DNA from 3 places in the Paraburkholderia sp. BGA-UO-ETr-F21 genome. Region 1 is predicted to be linked to each of the others. Evidence: riboswitches for the same ligand, from Rfam matches in the RefSeq annotation. Region 1 holds a riboswitch; each other region holds the start of a gene.
The links. Region 1 has a riboswitch for cobalamin ahead of AC57B1_RS12950 (TonB-dependent receptor domain-containing protein). Riboswitches for the same ligand answer to the same signal wherever they lie in the genome.
Positions count from the first base shown of each region.

Region 2: it holds a riboswitch for cobalamin, as region 1 does, so the genes downstream of both, cobW (cobalamin biosynthesis protein CobW) here and AC57B1_RS12950 (TonB-dependent receptor domain-containing protein) in region 1, are expected to answer to the same signal.
Region 3: it holds a riboswitch for cobalamin, as region 1 does, so the genes downstream of both, cobG (precorrin-3B synthase) here and AC57B1_RS12950 (TonB-dependent receptor domain-containing protein) in region 1, are expected to answer to the same signal.

Region 1 covers NZ_JCAQOY010000017.1:109,546-111,805, forward strand. The annotation lists RNA gene ssrS (6S RNA) at 1-6, opposite strand, end outside; gene AC57B1_RS12940 (cell division protein ZapA) at 142-456, opposite strand; gene AC57B1_RS12945 (ATPase) at 453-809, opposite strand; cobalamin riboswitch at 1,017-1,273, shown strand; gene AC57B1_RS12950 (TonB-dependent receptor domain-containing protein) at 1,365-2,260, shown strand, end outside.
Region 2 covers NZ_JCAQOY010000001.1:83,500-85,759, reverse strand. The annotation lists gene cobN (cobaltochelatase subunit CobN) at 1-202, opposite strand, end outside; gene cobW (cobalamin biosynthesis protein CobW) at 209-1,300, opposite strand; cobalamin riboswitch at 1,520-1,800, opposite strand; cobalamin riboswitch at 1,868-2,118, shown strand.
Region 3 covers NZ_JCAQOY010000036.1:103,531-105,790, reverse strand. The annotation lists gene cobG (precorrin-3B synthase) at 1-1,084, opposite strand, end outside; cobalamin riboswitch at 1,137-1,315, opposite strand; gene cbiE (precorrin-6y C5,15-methyltransferase (decarboxylating) subunit CbiE) at 1,400-2,260, shown strand, end outside.

The sequences.
Region 1 (2,260 bases):
GGAAGCTAAACCGATAAAGCTAAATCACGAAAACGACCGATTGAACTCAAACGTTTGCAGAATCTTGGACGCCTTGTCCTCACACACTCCGTTTGAATCCGCCGCCGATCTCAGGACCGGCCGCACGATAACACACGTTACTTACTGCATGCTGTACTGCTGAATCACAGTACCTAGTTGTTCGTTCATTTGATGCATTGTACGCCGGATTTCCTCAGCGGGAAATGCTTCTCCGTGTCTCACGCTCGATTGCAGCCGAAGCAGTTCCGATGCCAGCGACAGCGCAGCCATGACAGCAATGCGATCCGTGCCGCGCACGTTGCTGTTGTTACGGATCTTCGACATTTCGGCGTCGACGCGTGCGACCGCTTCAAGCAGCGCGCCTTCCGTTTCCGGCGAGCAGGCGAGGCGATAGGGCACGCCGAGAATCGATACTTCGATCTGCTTGGTGGTCATGCATTTTCTCCGTGGCGGGTCTCGTCGCTCTGCGCTTCGACTTCGTGCGGGGCGGGCTCGAGCAGATCGAGCTGGCTGTCGGGCTCGCTGTTTGCGCGGGCACGCGGCAGCTTTTCGAGGATCGCATTCAGGCGCACCTGGGCGTCGTCGATCTTTGCCGACAGCGCGTCGCGTTCCGCCTGCAGCGCATTGCGTTCCTCGCGCAGCATTGCAAGTTCCGTGCGCGTGGCTTCGACGTCGGCGCGCGATTGGGCGAGCTGCTCTTCGAGCGCGAGTCGCGCTTCATTGTGGCGTTGGCTGATCGCGATCAGCTTGCCGATATTCTGTGAAAGTGTTTCGAGTTCGGTGAGCATGTGCTGCGTCCTCTAAAGACATCGCATTTTAGCGCGGAATGTCGCAGGTTCCGACAATTGTCTCGTTTCGAGACGTAACAACATTGCTTTGTGCAGGCTTTTATCGACCATATGATGAAAAAGTACTCGTGCGTCGGACAATAGCCTGCACTTAACAGAACGGTAGTCTGCGGTCCCACTCATTCTTGACGGACCCCGAGGCCGCTCCTAAACTGGCCGCACTCTGGTGCCCGCGTGCGCTTTTCAACGGCGCGCGCAGTTAAACGGGAAGCAGGGGGCGCGGTTCGCCAGAACGCGCCAACCTGCGCTGCCCCCGCAACGGTAAGCGACCGCATTCGTCATGCAAGTCGATCCTGATCGCGTGTTGGAAGTTCAACTCGCGAGTGTGCCACTGCGCGTCACGCGTGGGAAGGCGGGATCGATATGTCGTCAGCCCGGATACCGGCCAGAGGGAGAGGCACGTCACGCGCGAAAATGTTAAATACGCGGGCGCCTCGTTACGCATCGGCCTGCGGGGAAGCAGGCCGCGCACGCTACCCACAGGACTTTCACCCCATGCTGTCCCCCATCGCTCGTGCGGCGCTGCTTGCCTTCGCGGGCCTGCCGATCGTTGCGCACGCGCAAGCTGCCCCTTCATCTTCTGCGTCGGCGGTGGATGCGTCGCCTGCAGTGTTGTCGCCCATCGTGGTGACCGCCGAGCGCGGGCCGCAGGCACTCGCCGATGCGATCCCGCAGACCGCGCTGTTCGACCAGCAGGATCTCGCCGACACCACCGCGACCGATTTGCCTGGCCTGCTGCAACTCGCGCCAGGCGCGCAAATCTCGCGTACAGGTGGCCCCGGTTCGACGACGAGCCTCTTCCTGCGCGGAGCCTCGTCGACGCAATCGCTGCTGCTGATCGACGGCGTGCGCGTCGATTCGGTGAGCCTGGGTTCCGCGCAACTCGCGCAGATTCCGCTCGACCAGGTCGATCACGTCGAGGTGGTGAACGGCAACGTGTCGGCGTTGTACGGTTCCGGCGCGATCGGCGGCGTGGTGCAGGTGTTCACGAAAGATGGCGGCGACCATCCGCCGCGTTTCAATTTTTCGCTCGGCTACGGCAGCTATCACACGCAGACGCAGCAGGCGGGCGTGAACGGCGCATTGGATAAAGACGGCAAGACGACCTTCAGCATTTCGCTCGCGCGCTCGAAGGACGACGGCTTTTCATCGCTCAATCCGCGTGAGGCGCCCGGCGCCAATCCGAATGCGAACGGCTATCTGAACGAGAGCATCTCGGCCTCGTTGCGCCACAAGTTCAACGACAAATGGGATGCCGGCGCGAGCTACTTCCAGTCGAACGGCAACAACAGCTACGACAACGCGTACGGACTGCCGACCGATCTGAACAACCTGTATAGCAAAGTGCGCCAGGTCTCGGTGTTCGCGAACGGCAAGCTGACCGACTGGTG
Region 2 (2,260 bases), on a different contig from region 1:
AGGCCGGTTGCCGCAAATACGTGACGTTTGCGAGCCGCACGCTTGGGAAACCTTCACCCATGCGCGCAATCACGCTCGCGAGCAACGACAGCGTGGTATCGGCGGAGCTGAGCACGACGATGTCGGCGGGCTGCTGATCGATACGGATCACGCCTTGTGTATCGTCGACGAAACCGCCCGGCGTGGTGCGCAGCAGATGCATGAGCGCTTACGCCTGTTGCGTTTCGACGCTCGACGGCACGCCTAGCGCCTCGTCGAACGCACGCTGCAACGAGGCCTGATCGAGATCCTCGCCAATCAGCACGAAGCGGCTCGGGCCGCTTTCGCCGGCCTGCCAGCGTCGATCGAAATAGCTGTCGAAGCGGCGGCCCACGCCCTGAATCACGAGGCGCATCGCCGCGCCCGGCAGCGCCGCGAACCCTTTGACGCGGTAGATCGTATTCGTTTCGACGAGCCCTTGCAGCGCAGCGATCACTGCTTCGCGCGAGAGCGCATTCGCCTGCACGACCACCGAATCGAATTCGTCGTGATGGTGGTCGGCGTCTTCGGCGGAACCGTGGTGATCGTGGCGCAGGTGGATCGTCTCTTCCGAGGCGGCTTCGAGCCCCAGTAACGTATGCAGATCGAGCCGGCCCATCTGCGCGCGCACGATCTTCACTTGCAGCGGAATCTCTTCGCGAATCACCAGCTCGACCGCGTTTTGCTGCGCGTCGTCGAGCAAATCGGTCTTGTTCAGAATCACCAGATCGGCGGCGGACAACTGATCTTCGAACAGTTCGTGCAACGGCGATTCGTGGTCGAGATTCGGATCGGCCTTGCGTTGTGCATCCACGGCGACGGGGTTGTCGGCGAACTGACCGCTCGCCGCAGCCGGGCCGTCCACCACGGTGACCACGGCATCCACGGTAAAGCTGTTCTTGATCTGCGGCCAGTTGAAAGCCTGCACCAGCGGCTTGGGCAACGCGAGCCCCGACGTCTCGATCAGCACGTGATCGATCTGATCGCGGCGCTCGACGAGTTTTTCCATCACAGGAAAGAACTCTTCCTGCACGGTGCAGCACAGGCACCCGTTGGCGAGTTCATACAATTGGCCTTCGGTTTCGACGCCGTTTTCATCGCAACCGATTCCGCAACCCTTGAGAATTTCCCCGTCGATACCGAGTTCGCCGAACTCGTTGACGATCACCGCGATGCGCTTGCCGCCCGCATGCTGAAGAATGTGCCGCAGCAGCGTGGTCTTGCCGCTGCCGAGAAAGCCCGTGACGATGGTGACGGGGATCTTGCGCATTTGAGTTTGCATCGTGAGGTCCATCCGTAGGAGTTGCACGTGCACGCCGGCGTGTTTTTGTGTGTCTGTCTGCGCGTCTGCGTGCATCGGCCGGGTAGCCGGGTAAGCGGCGCGTAAGCCCAGCGAGCCAGAACGACAACACAACACGGGGACGAACGACGGGTTGCCGCGACAACAGAAAAACAGGAAGCGGGAATGAGATCATGAACGCACCGCCGCATCCCCGCGGCGTTCGCCCTTCGTATTCTGGCCGGTATCCGGGCTGGCGAAAGCGCCGCTTCCCCTTCCCGGGCGAGTGATTTCTCGCCCAGTGGTGATATGCCGACGCGGCCTTGCGCGTGGACATCGAAGCCGGCTCCGTGGCGCTAAGGAACTTACCGTAGCATCACATTTCGCTTACCGTTGCGGGGGCAGCACAGGTTGACCCGATCCATGGCAGGCGGGCACCCTGTTTCCCGTTTAACTGCATGCGCACGAGCGCGCACACGAGCACCAAAGTGCGTGCGAGTGTAGGCCCGCGGCCCGGTGCCGTCAAGGAAACGCAAGCCGCAAGCGCTTATCGGGCGGGACGCCATGTGCTATCGTATGCGCGCGTTTGGTGCCCGCACATGCATTCGCGTGTGCAGTTAAACGGGAAACAGGCCGCGCTTTATGCGCTCAACCTGTGCTGTCCCCGCAACGGTAAGCGACCTGCGGCGCGATGTCTTTCAGCTCGCGCCGCGCATGCGTTTTTTCGATGCCACTGTCCATGACATTCCAACGAATGCGGACGGGAAGGCAAAGCGCATGAGGCCGCCAGCCCGGATACCGGCCAGACGCGGAGGCGGCGAACCTCAGGGCAACATCACGCCGCCGGCCGCCGGAATCCGCGAGGGACGGATGTGAAGGCGCTGAAGCACGACGTGGCGCATCCGTTCGTCGATCCGTTCCCAAAGGGACCGTGACGAGCCGCGCGTTTCGCCGTGCCTGAAT
Region 3 (2,260 bases), on a different contig from region 1:
CGTTACCGTGCTGCTGGGACAGCGCGGCGAGGGCGCGCAGGGTGCCGGCGTCGAGGCGTCCGAGCGTTGGCTGGCCGCCTACGTGCGAGGCTCCGGGCCCCCGTTGAGGGTGGACGCCGAGGCGCAGGCTCGCATCGGCGGGCGCGGCTCGACGCCAGTGGGCCAGCGACGCGTCTCGCGTCAGCGGAAAATGGACGTACCGTTGAGCGTGATGCAAGAGCGCGTCGGCGCAATGGCCGGCTAGCAGGTGACGCATGCGCGTGGCGTCGGCGGGGGCGAGCTCGAGGAAGGTGAGCAGCAGCGCGCGCACCAGAGCGGGGACCTGTGAAGGCAGAACCGCGGCCAGTGCAGCCGTGCTGTGCGCACCGGGTTTTGCAGCAAGATCCGGCGAACCGGTATCGTCGTGCTGCGTTGGCGAGCCCGCGCACGCACTCGCGGGCGGACAACCCGCCAGCCCGAATACGAATCGCACGCCGTCAGACTCCTGCGACGCCGCCAGCCAGACATCGTGCGGATGATCCACTCTCGCGAGCCGTTCACCGCCGTCCAGCAGCAGCGCGAATTTCGGCGACAGCGCCGCGAAACGGGTTTCGCTTTGCAGCATCGAAAGCAAATCGGCGCACAGCGGGCGCGTGTCGAACAGGGCTGACGGATCGCGTCCGGCAGCGGGGCTGATCATCACGTTGCGCACGTCGTCGGCGGCGATTGCCGCTGCTGTGTCCGGTGCCTTCGCCGCGCCGCTCGACGGCCTCGGCCCGAGCCCGGCAGCCACGAGCGCCGCAATCAACGCCGCTTCGTCACCCGGCTTGACCCCACGCACCTGCAGATTTGCCCGATTGGTCAGCTCGATTGCCCCGGCAGCGTGACGTGCGCAGGCATCCGCGAGCGCGCGCGCCTGCGCCGCGCTCAACTCGCCGCCAGGCAGTTTGATGCGGCAAAGCCCGCCGTCGCGGGCGGCCACGATGCGCAGCAGCCCCGGACACGCCGAGGGCCGCGGCGTCGCGGCCGCGTCGGAGACAATGGTGGAAGGCGAAGCATGATTCAAGACGGACACCGGTTTAGCGTCGCGCGACGGCCCGAGCATGCCGTGAAGCGGCATGGCTGCGGCATCGGTACACCCCGCCCGATGTTGGCTGGCACGAACAGTCTCGCCGGCAGGTCTCCTGGCTGGCAGGTCATGGGCCGCCGCTGCCTTCCCGGTAGAGCCAGTGGCGTGGAGCGCAGGCGGACTCGCTGCATACAGTTGCGGGGGCAGCCACAGTGGCACTGTGTTCCCTCTTCGGCCCCGAAGGGCACCGGCGGCTGTATTATGCCTTTTTTCGAACAGCACAACGAGGCTGGGCGCTTTGATCGGCGCGGTACAGCGGACTATTTGAAGACACAGAATGAGGATGGGTGCATGCCGGCGTGGCTGACGGTGGTGGGCATAGGCGACGACGGTTTCGCCGGTTTGGGAAGGCCCGCGCGGCGTGCTTTGCTGGAAGCGTCGGTGGTCTACGGCGGCGAACGTCATCTGGCGATGCTGCCCGCGCGGCTCGCCGCGCGCCGTGCCGCGTGGCCGCGTCCGTTCGATCTCGCGCCTTTGCTGGCTGAGCGTGGCGGCGCAGTGTGCGTGCTGGCGAGCGGCGATCCGATGCTGTTCGGCGTGGGCGCGACGCTCGCGCGACAGTTGCCGGCAGGAGAGTTGCGCGTGCTGCCCGCGCCGTCATCGTTGTCGCTGGCCGCTGCGCGCCTCGGCTGGCCGTTGCAGGACGTCGCGACGGTGTCGCTGGTGGGCCGGCCGTTGGCGACGTTGAACGCGCATCTGCACGACGGCGCGCGCGTGTTCGTGCTGAGCGCGGACGGTCGCACGCCCGCCGCGCTCGCGGAGTTGCTCAACGCGCGCGGTTTCGGTGCGACCCGTATGAGCGTGCTGGAACACCTGGGCGGCGAGTTGGAGCGGCGCATCGACGGCCGTGCGGATCAATGGCCGGCGGGTGAGGTGGCCGCGCTGAATCTGATCGCACTCGACTGCCGTGCCACCGAGGGCGCGCCGCGTTTGCCGCTGACCTGCGGTTTGCCCGACGACGCCTTTCGCCACGACGGCCAGTTGACCAAACGCGATGTGCGCGCGATCACGCTCGCGCGTCTCGCGCCGGCGCCGGGCGAATTGCTGTGGGACGTGGGCGCGGGCAGCGGCTCGATCGGCATTGAATGGATGCGCGCGCATCCGACGTGCCGGGCGATCGCAATTGAAGGGCATGCGGAGCGTCAGCGCTTC